2 regions of the Parafrankia discariae genome follow, and region 1 is predicted to be linked to the other one. Evidence: riboswitches for the same ligand, from Rfam matches in the RefSeq annotation. Region 1 holds a riboswitch; the other holds the start of a gene.
What was found. A riboswitch is a leader RNA that binds a small molecule or an ion and turns the genes downstream of it on or off. The one in region 1 is predicted to bind S-adenosylmethionine.
Positions count from the first base shown of each region.

Region 2: another riboswitch for S-adenosylmethionine. It lies ahead of thrC (threonine synthase); the one in region 1 lies ahead of B056_RS0100465 (aminotransferase class V-fold PLP-dependent enzyme).

Region 1 covers NZ_KB891102.1:123,233-130,663, reverse strand. The annotation lists gene B056_RS0100475 (TetR/AcrR family transcriptional regulator) at 1-338, shown strand, start outside; gene recD2 (SF1B family DNA helicase RecD2) at 491-2,728, shown strand; SAM riboswitch class IV at 2,861-2,974, shown strand; gene B056_RS0100465 (aminotransferase class V-fold PLP-dependent enzyme) at 3,119-4,624, shown strand; gene B056_RS45880 (helix-turn-helix domain-containing protein) at 4,749-5,516, shown strand; gene B056_RS0100455 (ATP-dependent Clp protease proteolytic subunit) at 5,610-6,242, opposite strand; gene B056_RS0100450 (ClpP family protease) at 6,239-6,925, opposite strand; gene B056_RS0100445 (MerR family transcriptional regulator) at 7,171-7,431, opposite strand, start outside.
Region 2 covers NZ_KB891285.1:86-7,516, reverse strand. The annotation lists gene B056_RS39855 (RNHCP domain-containing protein) at 1-267, opposite strand, end outside; gene B056_RS46295 (DUF3263 domain-containing protein) at 477-1,091, shown strand; gene B056_RS0133255 (LytR C-terminal domain-containing protein) at 1,101-1,754, shown strand; gene otsB (trehalose-phosphatase) at 1,801-2,688, shown strand; gene B056_RS0133245 (alpha,alpha-trehalose-phosphate synthase (UDP-forming)) at 2,719-4,242, opposite strand; gene B056_RS0133240 (HAD family hydrolase) at 4,302-5,102, opposite strand; SAM riboswitch class I at 5,305-5,424, shown strand; gene thrC (threonine synthase) at 5,432-6,709, shown strand; partial or broken gene B056_RS38970 (TCP-1/cpn60 chaperonin family protein) at 7,227-7,431, shown strand, end outside.

The sequences.
Region 1 (7,431 bases):
CCCGCGAACGGCCCGCCATGTTCGAGCTGATGTTCCGGCACGACATCCTGGTCGGGTCGGGGGAGAACCTCCGCGGGCGGAGCCTGCCGCTGTTCGACGCCTGGACCGATCTCGTCCGGGCCGCGCTGCCCCCGCCGCCCGCCGGGGCCGGCGCTGACCCGGCTGACCTTGCGGAGCGGGCGCGCGGGCGGGCCCTGCTGGCGTGGACGCACCTGCACGGCATCGCCGTGCTCGCGGCCAACGACAGCCTGGGGCTGGTCACCGGATCACCCGATCCCACCGACCTGGTCGTCGAGGCGATCGGTGTCCACCTGTGCCCGGACGTCGGGCCGCGCTGATCCGCCTGCTCCCGGCACCGAGACTGTGGGCGAGGATGACCGGATTCCCGTAGTTGCCGAAGCCCGGATCGCCGAAGTTCCCGAGTCCCGAAGTTCCCGAAGTTCCCGAAGACTCGAAGTCCCCAAGGCCCGAAGCCCCGGAGTGACCAGCCGTGTCCCGACCCGCCGCCGCCGCGCCGTTCCAGCTCGCCGTGCTCGAGGCCGTCCTCGAACGGATCACGTACGCCAACGAGGAGACCGGCTACACGGTCGCCCGGGTCGACACGGGCCGCGGCGCGGACCTGCTGACGGTCGTCGGCGCGCTGCTCGGCGCCCAGCCCGGTGAGTCGCTGCGGATGCGCGGGCGGTGGGGCTCGCATCCCCAGTACGGCCGCCAGTTCCAGGTCGAGGACTACACGACCGTCCTGCCGGCGACCGTCCAGGGCATCCAGCGCTATCTGGGATCGGGCCTGGTCAAGGGGATCGGGCCGCGGTTCGCCGAGCGCATCGTCGAGCACTTCGGCGTCGACGCGCTGGACGTCATCGAGACCGAGCCGGCGCGGCTCATCGAGGTGCCGGGCCTCGGCCCCAAGCGGACGAAGGCGATCGCCGCGGCCTGGGAGGAGCAGAAGGCCATCAAGGAGGTCATGGTCTTCCTGCAGGGCGTGGGCGTCTCGACCTCGTTGGCGATCAAGATCTACAAGCAGTACGGGGACGCCTCGATCGGGGTGGTGCGCACCGAGCCCTACCGGCTGGCCGCCGACGTGTGGGGCATCGGGTTCCGCACCGCGGACACCATCGCGCAGGCGGTCGGCATCCCGCACGACAGCCCGCAGCGGATCAAGGCCGGCCTCGCGTTCACCCTCTCCGAGGCCACCGACGGCGGGCACTGCTTCCTGCCCGAGACCCGGCTGATCGCCGACGCGGTACGCATCCTCGGCGTCGACACCGGCGCGGTGATCGAGGGGCTCGGCGAGCTGATCACCGAGGAGGGGGTGGTGCGTGAGGACGTCCCGGGCGAGGACCCGGAGCAGCCGGTCGCCGCCGTGTACCTCGTCCCGTTCCACCGCGCCGAGATCTCCGTCGCGGGGCAGCTGCTGCGCCTGCTGCGGGCCGACGAGGATCGCCTGGCCGCGTTCGCCGCCGTCGACTGGGAGAAGGCGCTCGGCTGGTTGCACACCCGCACCGGGGTCGAGCTGGCGGCGGCGCAGCGCGAGGCGGTCACCCTCGCCCTCACCGCCCGGGTGGCGGTGCTGACCGGCGGCCCCGGCTGCGGGAAGAGCTTCACGGTGCGCTCGGTGGTCGAGCTGGCCCGCGCCCGGCGGGCGAAGGTCGTCCTCACCGCCCCGACCGGCCGGGCCGCCAAGCGGCTCGCCGAGCTCACCGGCCACGAGGCGTCCACCGTGCACCGGCTGCTGGAGCTGCGCCCCGGCGGCGACGCCGCCTTCGACCGGGACCGCCCGCTCGACGCCGACCTCGTCGTGGTGGACGAGGCGTCCATGGTCGACCTGCTGCTGATGAACAAGCTGGTCAAGGCCGTCCCGCCGGGCGGGCACCTGCTGCTGGTCGGCGACGTCGACCAGCTCCCCTCCGTCGGCGCCGGGCAGGTGCTGCGCGACCTGCTCGCCACCGGCACGCCGATCCCGCACGTGCGGCTGACCCAGGTGTTCCGTCAGGCCAGCGAGTCGGGCGTGGTGACCAACGCGCACCGCATCAACCGCGGCGACCATCCGCTGGTGCGCGGCCTGGACGACTTCTTCCTCTTCGCCGCCGAGGAGGCCGAGGACGCCGCCCGGCTCACCGCGGACGTGGTGGCACGGCGGATCCCGGCGAAGTTCGGCCTCGACCCGCGGCGCGACATCCAGGTGCTCGCGCCGATGCACCGCGGCCCGGCCGGCGCCGGGGCGCTCAACATCGCGCTGCAGGAGGCGCTCACGCCGAGCCGGCAGGACCGCCCCGAGCGCCGCTTCGGCGGCCGGGTGTTCCGGGTCGGCGACAAGGTCACCCAGGTGCGCAACAACTACGACAAGGGCGCGAACGGGGTGTTCAACGGGACGCTCGGGGTCGTCACCGCGCTCGACAACGACAACCAGACCCTGACCGTGCGCACCGACGAGGACGAGGACGTCGACTACGAGTTCACCGAGCTCGACGAGCTGACCCACGCCTACGCGGTGACGATCCACCGCTCGCAGGGCAGCGAGTACCCGGCCGTGGTCATCCCGCTGACGACCAGCGCGTGGATGATGCTGCAGCGCAACCTGCTCTACACGGCGGTGACGCGGGCGAAGAGGCTGGTGGTCCTCGTCGGCTCGCGCCGGGCCGTCGGGCAGGCGGTCCGCTCGGCCGGCCACGGCCAGCGGCACACCGCGCTCGCGCACCGCCTGCGGTCCGCCGGGCGTTCCGGATAGCTCGCCGGCCAGCGGTCGGCAGCCGGGGGTCGGTGGTCCGGGCCTTCGGTCTGCCGGTTGCTCCGGGTCTTTCGGCCCGCTCTCGGTGTCTCTGCGGCGTCCGTCCGGCACGGGCTGCTACAGTCTTCGCCAGGTCCTGAGCGCCAGCGTCAAGCCCCGGCTTGCTGGCCGGCAACCCTCCTCCGCGGTGGGGTGCCCCGGGTGTGACCAGGCCCGCGGCGAACCCGCCGTCGGCAAGTGCGGACCCCCTCTGGGTCCACCGGGGCCCAAGGAGGCTTCGCCGTGTCCTTTTCGCGTGCCGCGACTCCGTCTGCCACGACTCTGTCTGCCGCGACTCCGTCTGCCACGACATCGTCGGGCGTTGATCGGGCGGAGCTCGCCGTCGGCGCGTTGCTCGACGTGGTCGGGGCCGGCGTCCCCGTTCCGCTCGCCGACGGGCGCGAGGTTCCGTACGCCAACCTCGACCAGGCCGCCAGCGCGCCCTGCCTGCGCGGGGTCGCCGAGCACGTCGAGCGCGTCCTGCCGTACTCGGCGAGCGTGCACCGCGGAACCGGCTACTCCTCCGCGGTCTGCACCGCGCTCTACGAGGGGGCCCGCGACGCCGTGCGCACGTTCGTCGGTGGCCGTCCGGACGACGTCGTGATCTTCACCCGGAACACCACGGACTCGGTGAACCTGCTGGCCCGCAGCCTCCCGGCGCAGCCGCCCGACCTGGACTCGGCGCGTTCCTCCGGCGGTGTCGTCGTGTTCGACCTCGAGCATCACGCGAACCTCCTCCCGTGGCGGTCCCGACCGGGCTACCGGTGGGTGCCGGCCGCGCGCACCCGGGCCGAGACACTGCGCGCGCTCGCCACCGCCCTGGACGCGGCGCCGACCGCGCTCGTCGCGGTGACCGGCGCGTCGAACGTCACCGGTGAGGTGCCACCGCTCGCCGAGATCGTCCGGCTGGCGCGGGCGGCCGGCGCGCGGGTCTTCGTGGACGGCGCCCAGCTCGTCCCGCACCGTCGGGTCGACATGGCCGCGCTGGGCATCGACTACCTCGCCTTCTCCGGGCACAAGCTGTACGCGCCGTTCGGCGCCGGTGTGCTCGTCGGACGTCCGGACTGGCTGGCGACGGCTCCGCCCTACCTGGCCGGCGGGGGCGCGGTCCGCGAGGTGACCAGCTCCACCGTGGCCTGGGCGGACGGCCCGGCCCGGCACGAGGCCGGCAGCCCCAACCTCCTCGGCGCGACGGCGATCGCGGCCGCCTGCCGGCTGCTCGGCGCGCTCGACGCCCGCGACCTGCACGAGCACGAAGATCTGCTGCGCCGCCGCCTGGTCGACGGGCTGCGCGCGATCGACGGGGTGACCATCCACTCCCTGTGGGCCGACGGAGACGGGTCCACGGATGACGGCCCCGCGGACGACAGGGCCGCTGGAGACGGGGCTGCCGGTCGCGAGGCCGCCGAGGGCGGAGGCTCGGCCGGGCCACTGGCCACGGGGCCGGTCGGGGTCGTCACCTTCTCGGTCGCCGGGCATGACCCCGGGTTCGTCGCCGCGGTCCTCTCCGCCGAGCACGGCGTCGGGGTACGCGCCGGGCGCTTCTGCGCGCATCCACTGCTGGGGCGGCTCGGTGCCGAGGATGGCGCGATCCGCGCGAGTGTCGGCGTCGGCTCGACGAGCGCCGACGTCGACAGGCTGCTGGCCGGGCTGGCGGAGCTCGTCGGCCGCGGGCCGCGCCGGCGGTATCGCGAGCTGGGCGACGGAAGCTGGGGTCCGGCGTCCGACGGTCGCGCGCTGCCGCCCTGGGTCGCCGAGCACATGGCGGCCGGTGACGCCCCCGGTCGTGCGCCCGTGCCGGGCCACGCGCACGACCGGGCCGGCCTGCCCGCGTACTCCAGCCCCTGCGGGACCTGAGCCGGCGCGGGCGTGGATGTTTCTCGTCATGGTTGCGGACTCGCGGATGTCCGTCGTCCGGGCCCGGCTGCCCGCGTACGCTTCGCACGGGGCACTGTCGCGCAGGGAGGTGGCGGGCTTGACGATGATCGCCGGAACAGTGGCCGCGGGTGGCGGTGTCGCTCCGACACGGGCCGCCGGCTACCGGCCCGAGAGCGCCGGCCCGCCTGTGGAGCCGGTCGCGCCGCCGCTGCGCAGGCTGATCGGTGGGGTGCTGCGTCGGCTCCGCCAGGCGCAGGGCCGCACGTTGCGGGACGTCGCCGAGGCCGCGCAGGTCTCCATGCCCTACCTCTCGGAGGTGGAACGCGGTCGCAAGGAGGCCTCCTCGGAGGTACTGGCCGCGATCTGCCGGGCGCTCAACATCAGACTGGTCGACCTCCTCGCCGAGGTGATGGCCGAGCTGGTCCGCTACGAGCCGCTGCCGCTGACGACCGCCACCCCCACCGCCTCTCCCGGGGCCCGGGTAGCGACGGCCGCGGCCGACCTGGATGTCGTCGCGGGAACGCCGGCCACGGCGCACGCGGCCACGGCGCACGTGACGGCGGTCCATCCGTCCGCGACGCTCGGTTCCGTGGCGCTCGGCGGCCCGGATGCCGGAGCCGGTGTGGTGCATGCCTCGGCGAGCGTCCATCTCGTTGTCGCCCGGCGTGGCCGGGCGGTCCGCCGGGTTCCGGGCCACCGCCGTCGAGGGGGCACGATCCGGCTCGCCGCCCGACCGGGTCCGGGGCGTCCGCCGGCCCACCCGGGTGCTCTCGTGCGCCGCCGTTCGTGCTGGGCCGTCCAGTCGGTCGGCGCGCTCCCCACGACGCGCGGGGCGGTGGGGACGACAGCGCATGTTCAGCGCGTCCGCTGACCTGAGCCCGCCGCGGCTCTCCGCGCCGACGATCGCCCCGCCGCGTGGCTCCGCTCCGGCGTCCACCCGACTGCCCCGCGGTGCCGGGAGGGCTCAGGCCGGCACGCGGCGGACCTTTCGGCTGGCGACGACCTCGTCCACGATCCCGTACTGCCGCGCCTGCTCGGCGGTGAGGATCGTGTCGCGTTCGACGTCCCGTCGGATCTCGTGTTCGGCCCGCCCGGTGTGCTCGACGAGCATCCGCTCCATCAGCGCGCGCAGCCGCAGCACCTCCCGGGCCTGGATCTCCAGGTCGCTCGACTGGCCCTCGCCCTGCGCCGAGGGCTGGTGGATCAGGATCCGGCTGTTCGGCAGTGCGGCCCGCTTCCCCGGAGCGCCCGCGGCGAGCAGGATCGCCGCCGCGGACGCGGCCTGGCCCAGGCACACCGTGGCCACCTCGGGCCGCACGAAGCGGATCGTGTCGTAGATCGCGGTGAGCGCGGTGAGTGATCCGCCGGGTGAGTTGATGTAGATCGAGATGTCCCGGTCGGGATCCTCACCCTCCAGGAAGAGGAGCTGCGCCATCACATCGTTGGCGGAGGTGTCGTCGATCTGCGTGCCGAGGAAGATGATCCGTTCACGGAGCAGCTTCGAGTACGGGTCCATCGAGTATTCGCCGCGGGGGGTGCGCTCGACGACGTTCGGCAGCACGTACCGCGCGGACGCGGGCATCGGGGCCGGGGTCATCGGAGGGCCACCCGGCTGTTCGCGTCCGGGGTGACCTGGTCGACCCGAGCGATCACCCGGTCGACCAGGCCGTAGTCCCGGGCCTCCTCGGCGGTGAACCAGCGGTCACGGTCGGAATCCGCCTCGATCCGCTCGACGGGCTGTCCGGTGTGCTCGGCGATGCGTTCCTGGATCAGCCGCTTGGTGAACAGGAGCTGCTCCGCCTGGATCGCGATGTCGGTCGCGGTCCCGCCGATCCCACCGGACGGCTGGTGCATCATCACCCGGGAATGGGGCAGTGCGAACCGCTTTCCGGGCGCTCCGGAGGAGAGCAGGAACTGGCCCATCGACCCGGCGAATCCCAGCGCGACGGTCGCCACGTCGTTCGCGATGTACTGCATCGTGTCGTAGATGGCCATTCCCGCGCTGACCGACCCACCCGGCGAATTGATGTACAGGTGAATGTCCGCGGACGGGTCGTCACTGGCGAGAAGGAGCAGCTTCGCGCAGATCGCGTTGGCGACGGTGTCCTCGACCACCGAGCCGAGGAAGACGATCCGGTTCTGGAGGAGCCGGTGGAACACCTGGTCCTCGAACGGGCCGGCCGCCGTCCCCGGGGCCTCGCCGTACTGGCCGGCGTCGATGCCGGTACCGGCGCGTGGGCGGTGTGGCCGGCTGTGTCGCGGCTGATACAGGGCATTCATGGTGCGCGTGACCTCCCGCCGGCCCGACGGGGTGTGGGGATCGAACGAAGTGGCCGGCCAGGTCAGCGTCGCCGAGAAACGGGCCGTCGGACGGCCGGTCTGCCCGTGGCAGATCTGCCCACGGCAGAGCGCCGGAGCGGGCGCCGGGGATCCGAGGTGCTCATGCCCGGCGGCCGCCCGCCATCTGGCAAAGGCGCCCTGGAACGCTCGATCGCCGGGACGGCCGATCGCCGGGACGGCCCTGCCTAGAAGACGTCCGGATCGATGTCGAAGCGCAGCCGGGCCCGGGCGGTGTCGTCGTGCAGCGTGACCATGAAGTCCTCGGCGACGCGGACCTGCTCCTGCAGCGACGCCAGCTTCTCCTCGGCGAGGCTGACCCAGGTCGCCAGCCGCTCCTGGAGTTCCTCGCGCCGCTCGTGGGCGAGGCCCTCCCGGTCGATCTCCTCGCGCAGGCCGAGCAGCGCCCGCATCTCCTCGAGGGTGAAACCCAACGGTTTCATCTTCTT
Region 2 (7,431 bases), on a different contig from region 1:
GCTCTCGCAGCGGTGGGTCAGGACGGTGTCGCGGGCGCGCATCTCGACCCCGATGGGACGCATCAGCCCGCGGCACGGCGCCGCCCGGTCGCCGGGGTTGACGTCGACGTGCCGCGACCAGAGGCAGGCGGGACAGTGGTTCGTGTACCCGTCGCCGCGCACGGTGGCGCCGCACACCAGGCACGCGAAGTCCTCCGGCGTCCGGGCGAACCGGCGGCCGTCGTCGGCGCCCCGGGTGGCGCCGGGCCCGTCCTCAGGCGGTTGCACCGTTCAACGGTAGGGCAGGGCACGCCCGGTCCGGACGGCCCCGCGCCCCCGGGCGGCTCCACACGGGGGCGGCGTGACCGACGCGCCAGGGGAACGAACGGGGATGTCGGACCCACAGGGTGAAATAGTGGGCGGCGACCACGCGACCGTGGTGCGTGTCGCCCGCTCGAGCGCCTCCGTAGCGAGGCGGCCCACAAGGAGGTCCCAGCGTGGACGCCGCCCCTGCCGAGGCCCGGCGCCGAAGTGTCCCGGCCCCGGCCTCGCCGCCACGCCCGGGGCGGAGCGCCTCCGCGCCCACCGGCACCAGGCCCACCGGCTCCAGGCCCACCGGTTCCGGGCCCACCGGCTCCAGGCCCACCGGCCGTGGGCCCGCGGGTTCCGGGCCGGGCGGGTCCGGTCCCAACCGGGCGGCGGGCGGGAGCGCGACCGGCGGCGGGGCGGGCGGCTCCGGCGGGAACGGGCGCGCGGAGAACGGGCGTGGCGGCGGCGAGCACGGTGGCGGCGAGCACGGTGGCCACGAACATGGTGGCAACGGTCGCGGTGGCAACGGGCTGACCGAACGGGAGGCCCGGGTTCTCGCCTTCGAGAGTCAGTGGTGGCGCTACCCCGGTGCCAAGGAGGCCGCCATCCGGGCGGAGTTCGGCCTGTCGTCAACCCGCTACTACCAGATCCTGAACGTTCTGATCGACTCGCCGGCCGCGCTGGCCGCCGACCCGATGCTCGTCCGCCGGCTGCGCCGGCTGCGCGAGCAACGCCGGCGCGCCCGCTCCGGTCAGGTGGACGACGCCGGCGAGCCCGGCGACGACGGTTCCGACGACGCCTGAGGAGAGCCCGTGCCCAGAGGCTCCCACGACTTCTCCCGGCACCCCGGTGGTGACCGCCTGCGCATGGCGGGCGCCGCCGGAGTGGCCGTGCTGGCCGTACTGGCCGGAATTCTGCTGGTGAACCTGCTCAACGGTTCCGGCGACTCCGACGGCGCCGCCCCGGCGGTGGCCGGTGGGCCCGCCGCCCCCTCGGGCGGGCCCACCCCGGGTGCCGACCGCCCCGAGGACTCCGCCAGCCCGACGCCCTCGGAGCGGGCGACCCCGAGCCGGTCGCCCAGCCCGACGCCCGCCCCGCGGCCGTCGCCGACGCCGCAGTCCGCCCCGGCGCAGCCGCCCGCGCCCCCGGGCACCGGGGCGCCGAAGGTCTTCGCGCCCGTGGTCGTGCTGAACAACTCCCGGATCGCGGGCCTCGCGGACAGCGCCGCCGACCGGGTGGAGGCGGCCGGCTTCCGGGTCGAACGGGTCGGCAACTACCTGAGCCAGTACAACGTGCCGGTTTCCACCGTCTTCTACGATCCCGAGGACGCCGACGCCGCGCGCACCCTGCTCGAGACGGTTCCCGGCGTCGGGCGGATGGTGCCCCGGGCGGAAACGAGGATCATCGAGACCGACACCCTGATCCTGGTCGTCACCCGGGACTTCCCGACCGACGACCAACCGTGACAACGGCCCACCAGCCACCAGCCCTCACACGTGACGGGAAGGGACCGTGACCGACTCCTCCGCGCCCTCGCCGCCCGCTCCCGCGGGTGCCCGCGCCACCGCCGAGCCCGCCCCCGCCCCGCGCACCCTGGCCGGCGGCGCCGGCCTGGCCGCCCTGCTGACGACGCCGGGCAAGGCGCTCGTCGCCCTCGACTACGACGGCACCCTCGCCCCGATCGTCTCCCGGCCCTCCGACGCGGTACCCGCGCCCGGCGCGATGGCCGCGCTGGGGCGGATCTCCCGGTGTGTCGGCACCGTCGCGATCATCACCGGCCGGCCGGTGGACGCCGTCCTCGAGCTCACCGGGGCGGAGCGGTTCGCCGATCTCGGGCGCCTGCTCGTCCTCGGCCAGTACGGGTTGCAGCGATGGGACGCCGAGACCCGGCAGACCACCGCCCCGGAACCGCTGCCCGGGGTGGAGGCGCTGCGCTCGGCCCTGCCGGACGCGCTGCGCGACGCCCCGGCCGGGACGTCCGTCGAGGACAAACGGCACGCGCTGGTCGTCCACGTACGGCGGACCGCGGACCCCGACGCCGCGCTGGCGGCGCTCACCCCGGCGCTGACCAGGCTCGCCGAGGAGTACGGGCTGGAGGCGGCGCCGGGCAAGCGGGTCCTGGAGCTGCGTCCGCCCGGTCACGACAAGGGCCGGGCCCTGCGCGGGCTCGTCGCCGAGCGGGCGGCCCGGTCCGTCCTGGTCGCCGGCGACGACTACGGGGATCTCCCCGCCTTCGAGGCGGTCGACGAGCTGCGGGCCGGCGGGCTGGGCGCGATCACCGTGTGCAGCGACAGCCCGGAGGTGCCCGACGTGCTGCGCGCGCGGGCGGACCTGGTCGTCGGCGGCCCGACCGGCATGGTCACCCTGCTGGAGGTGCTGGCCGACCGCCTCGGCGCCTGACTGGGAACCGCCCCGGCGCGAGGAACCGGATCAGCCGGCGTGCTCCGGTTCCGCCGGCGCGTGGCCGCGGATCTCGTCCAGCTGCGCCTGGAACCAGGCCCGCGGCGGCAGCTCACCGGCGACGGCGGCCAGCCGCCGGGCCCGGGCGCGCCGCTCGGCCGCCGGCATGACCAGTGCGGTGTGCATCGCCTCCGCGGTGGCCGTCACGTCGAACGGGTTCACCACGACCGCGTCGGCGGCCATCTGCGAGCACGCCCCGGCCTCCCGGGACAGCACGAGGACCCCGCCGTCGGCCGAGACCACCATCCCCTCCTTGGCGACCAGGTTCATCCCGTCCCGGATCGGGTTCACCACCAGGACGTCGGCGAGCGTCATGGCGGCCAGCGAGCGCGGGAAGTCGTCGTTGATCTCCAGGTGTACCGGCAGCCAGGTGTCCGTCCCGAACTCGTCCTCGATCTCGGCGGCGAGACGCTGGACGGCCGCCGTGTACTCGCGGTACTCGGGCAGGTCATGGCGGGACGGGTAGGCACAGACCAGGTGCATGACCCGGCCGTGCCACTCCGGGTGCGAGCGGAGCAGCTCGCGGTAGGCGTCCAGGCCACGGACGATGTTCTTGGACAGCTCGGTGCGGTCCACCCGGACCACCAGGCGGCAGCCCCCGGCCAGCTCGCGCAGCTCGGCCGCGCGGGCGCGCACGTCGGGGCGGGCCGCGCGGTCCCGCAGCTCGGGGGCGTCCACCCCGAGGGGGTACAGGCTGGTGCGCACGGTGCGCCCGCCGGCGGTGACGGAGTCGCCCACCACCTCGGCGTCGAGGATCTCGGCGCAGCAGTCCCGGAAGGCCGCCGACCAGGCCGGGGCGAGGAAGCCGAGCCGGTCCGCCCCGAGCATGCCGTGCAGGATCGCCGCGGACACGTCGTCGGGCAGCATCCGGAAGTACTCCGGCGGGCACCACGGCGTGTGGCTGAAATGGGCTATCCGCAGGTCCGGTCGCATCTGGCGCAGCCGGGCGGGGACCAGCGTCAGGTGGTAGTCCTGCACGAGCACGCACGCCCCCGGCGCGGCCAGCTCGGCCAGCGCGTCCGCGAACGCCGCGTTGTAGGCCTCGTAGGCGGCCCAGTCCTCGCGGAAGGACGCCCCGAAACTCGGTTCCGTCGCCGGGGCGTGCAGCAGGTGCAGGACGAACCAGAGCGTCCGGTTGGCGACGGCGTTGTAGGCACGGTCGAACAGCACCCGGTCGAGGTCGAGCATCCGCACCGAGGCGCCGCCGGTGTCGTAGCCGCTGCGGTCGATGCGGCCGCCCGGCGCGGAGCGGGCGGCCCGCCGGTCGGCGTCGCTCAGGGCCGCGCAGACCCAGACGATCTCCCGACCGTCCTCGGGCGCGTCCTGCACGACCTGGGCCAGGCCGCTGACCAGACCGCCGCCGCCACGCCGGGGATGCAGACGACCGTCGTCGCCGGCGACGAACGACACCGGCCCCCGGTTCGACGCGATCAGCAGATCGGCCTGGGCCGGGTACTCGCTCCCGGGCGCCGTGAACTCCGCGATGCCCGGCATGTGACGCACACAGCGGAGCGTAGGCCATCGGGTGCCCTGTCGGGGCGCCACCCGCGCGGTCAGTCGGTGGCGAGTGCGCTGCGTACCGCGGTGGCCCAGCCCGCGCCGAGCGGGCCGTCCTCGACCACCACGTTGTCGTAGGCCGGGAGCAGCGCGGCGATGTCCGGGTGGCGTACCGCGTTGGCCACCAGGTGCATCCGCCCCACCGAGGGGGCCATCGCGAGGTCGCTCGCGGAGTCGCCGATGGCGATCGCCTCGGCCGGGTCCACCCCGCGCCGCCGCAGGTCGTGCGCGACGGCGTCGCCCTTGCTGACGCCGTCCGGCACCAGGTGGTACACGTGCGGGTGCACCCCGAGACCGGGCATGTGCGCCGGTGAGATGAGCCCGTTGTCGCGCATGCTCAGCCAGCCGAAACCGGACTCGGCCAGCCAGCCGTCCACCTCGGCGACGTCGATCCGGCCACGCAGCATGACGTCCACCTCGCGGCCGGTGTGCCAGGGGGTGTGCAGCTCCAGGCGACCGGGGTGCAGCTTGACCAGTTCGTCGAGCAGGCTCTCCGGCACCCGCTCGAACGAGTCGGGCATCGCCCCGCGCAGGATCTCGCTGTCGAGCCCGGTGTTCCAGCCGACGATCGCGCCCAGCTCGCCGATGAACCCGTCGGCGCCGAAGATCCCGGCGGCCTCCACGAGCTGCGGCCTCGTCCGCCCGGAGACCAGCACCAGCGCGATGCCCGCGTCGTGCAGGTCGACGAGGGCGCGGGCGGGGTCAAGGGTGGTGTCGCCGCCCTCGGCCCGGAAGAAGCAGCCCCGCGGGCCCACCATCGTTCCGTCGAGATCGGTGTAGACCACGCGAACGCTCACGCTTCGGGCTCCCTGGTGTCGGTCCGGCGAGATCGCGGCCGGCGGCCAGCGGCCCAGGTGGCGGGGGCACACGGCCCCGCTGCCCGGCCGCGACCCACCTCAGGACGTGTCATCGAAGCACCTGTGGCACACGGCAAACCACTGGAACTCCGGTGCACGCCTGTCCGCACGCGGTCTACAGTACGGACAGACAACTTCATCTGGCTCATCCAGAGGGGCAGAGGGAACGGCCCAGCGAAGCCCCGGCAACCACCGACGCATCCATGCGCGGCAGGTGCTAATTCCGTCCCGGGACGCAGCCGGCTCCCGGGGAAGATGAGGAGTTTCGCATGACTCTCGCGCCCGAGCGCGCCACTCTCCCGAGCCCGGACGCCGCCAACCCCGCCGTGTCGCTGTCCTGTCGCCACTGCGGTGCGTCGTACCCACTGTCGCCCACCCACGTCTGTATCGAGTGTTTCGCCCCACTCGAGATCTCCTACGACGAGGACCGGCTGCGCAAGGTCACCAGGGCGTCGATCGAGGCCGGTCCGTCCAACCTGTGGCGGTACGTCGGCCTGCTGCCCGCCGGGCACGTCGCCGAGCGGCGGGTCTCGCTGGACGCCGGCTGGACCCCGCTGCGACCCGCCCCGCGCCTGGCCGCCGAGCTCGGCCTGCGCACCCTGTGGGTCAAGGACGACAGCGCGAACCCGACCCACTCCTTCAAGGACCGGGTCGTCTCGGTGGCCCTCACCGCCGCCCGCGAGCTCGGCTTCCACACCGTCGCCTGCGCGTCCACCGGGAACCTCGCCCAGTCCGTCGCCGCGCACGCCGCGTCCGCCGGCCTGCGCTCGGTCGTGCTCGTCCCGCACGACCTGGAGGCCGGCAAGACCGTGTCGACGGCCGTGTACGGCGGCACCCTGGTCGCGATCAAGGGCAACTACGACGACGTCAACCGGCTGTGCAGCGAACTGGCCGGCGAGTACGAATGGGCGTTCGTCAACGTCAACGTCCGGCCGTTCTACGCGGAGGGCTCGAAGACCCTGGGCTACGAGGTCGCCGAGCAGCTCGGCTGGCGCATCCCGGGCCAGGTCGTGGTGCCGATCGCCTCCGGCTCCCTGCTCACCAAGATCGACAAGGCGTTCGGTGAGCTCGGCCGCCTCGGGCTCGTCGAGCCCACCCCGTACAAGGTCTTCGGTGCCCAGGCCGCCGGCTGCAACCCGGTGGCGGCGGCCTACGCCCGCGGCGCCGACACGGTCGCCCCGGTGAAGCCGTCGACGATCGCCAAGTCGCTGTCGATCGGCAACCCGGCGGACGGCCCCTACGCCCTCGACGTCGCCCGCCGCACCGGCGGTGCCATCACCGACGTCACCGACGACGAGATCGTGGACGGCATCCGCCTGCTGGCCCGCACCGAGGGGATCTTCGGGGAGACCGCCGGCGGCGTCACCGTCGCCTGCCTGCGCCGCCTGCTGAACGAGGGCCTGCTCGACCCGGATGTCGAGACGGTCATCTACAACACCGGCGACGGGCTGAAGACCCTCGACCCCCTGGTCGCCACGGGTGGCCCCACCGCCACGATCCCGCCCTCGCTGTCCGCGTTCGAGGCCGCCGGCCTCGGCGACGACTGACCTCCCTCGCCGTACCTTCTCTTCCCTTCCCTTGAGCCGCCCTCCTCAGTTGAGCCGTCCTCCCCAGTAGGACCGGTGGCGGACACAACGTGTGCGGACCCGGGTCCAGCGCCAGCCCGGCCCATCACCGAGCCCGGTGGTGGGCCGGTTCGGTGTCGGTCCGCGGGAGCTGGTCGGGGTTGTGCGCGGCTGGTCCGGATGGCGTTGTTCGGCACCGGTTCCGCCTGCGGCCACACGGATTTTTCGGGACTGTCGCCGCAGGCGGGGAGGCCTCGCCGGCCTGCCGCCACGCCGGCGGGACACGGGAGGCGAGCTTGCACTCACCCAGGTCGAGTGCTAAACAAGACTTGGCACTCTCCCCATGGGAGTGCCAAGGGCTGAAACGACGAGGCTTCCTGGTCATCCTTCCGTTCGCACGGGTCTCCGTTCGCACGGGGGCCGGGTCGGGGCCGTCCGTCGCGGGCGTCGTTGTGGCCAGGCCATCGAACTGCCATCCCCCTGGGAGGACCCAGACACCATGCCGAAGATCATTGCCTTCGACGAGGAGGCACGGCGCGGCCTGGAGCGCGGCATGAACCAGCTCGCCGACGCGGTCAAGGTCACGCTCGGCCCCAAGGGTCGCAACGTCGTGCTGGAGAAGAAGTGGGGCGTCCCCACGATCACCAACGACGGTGTCTCCATCGCCAAGGAGATCGAGCTCGAGGACCCGTACGAGAAGATCG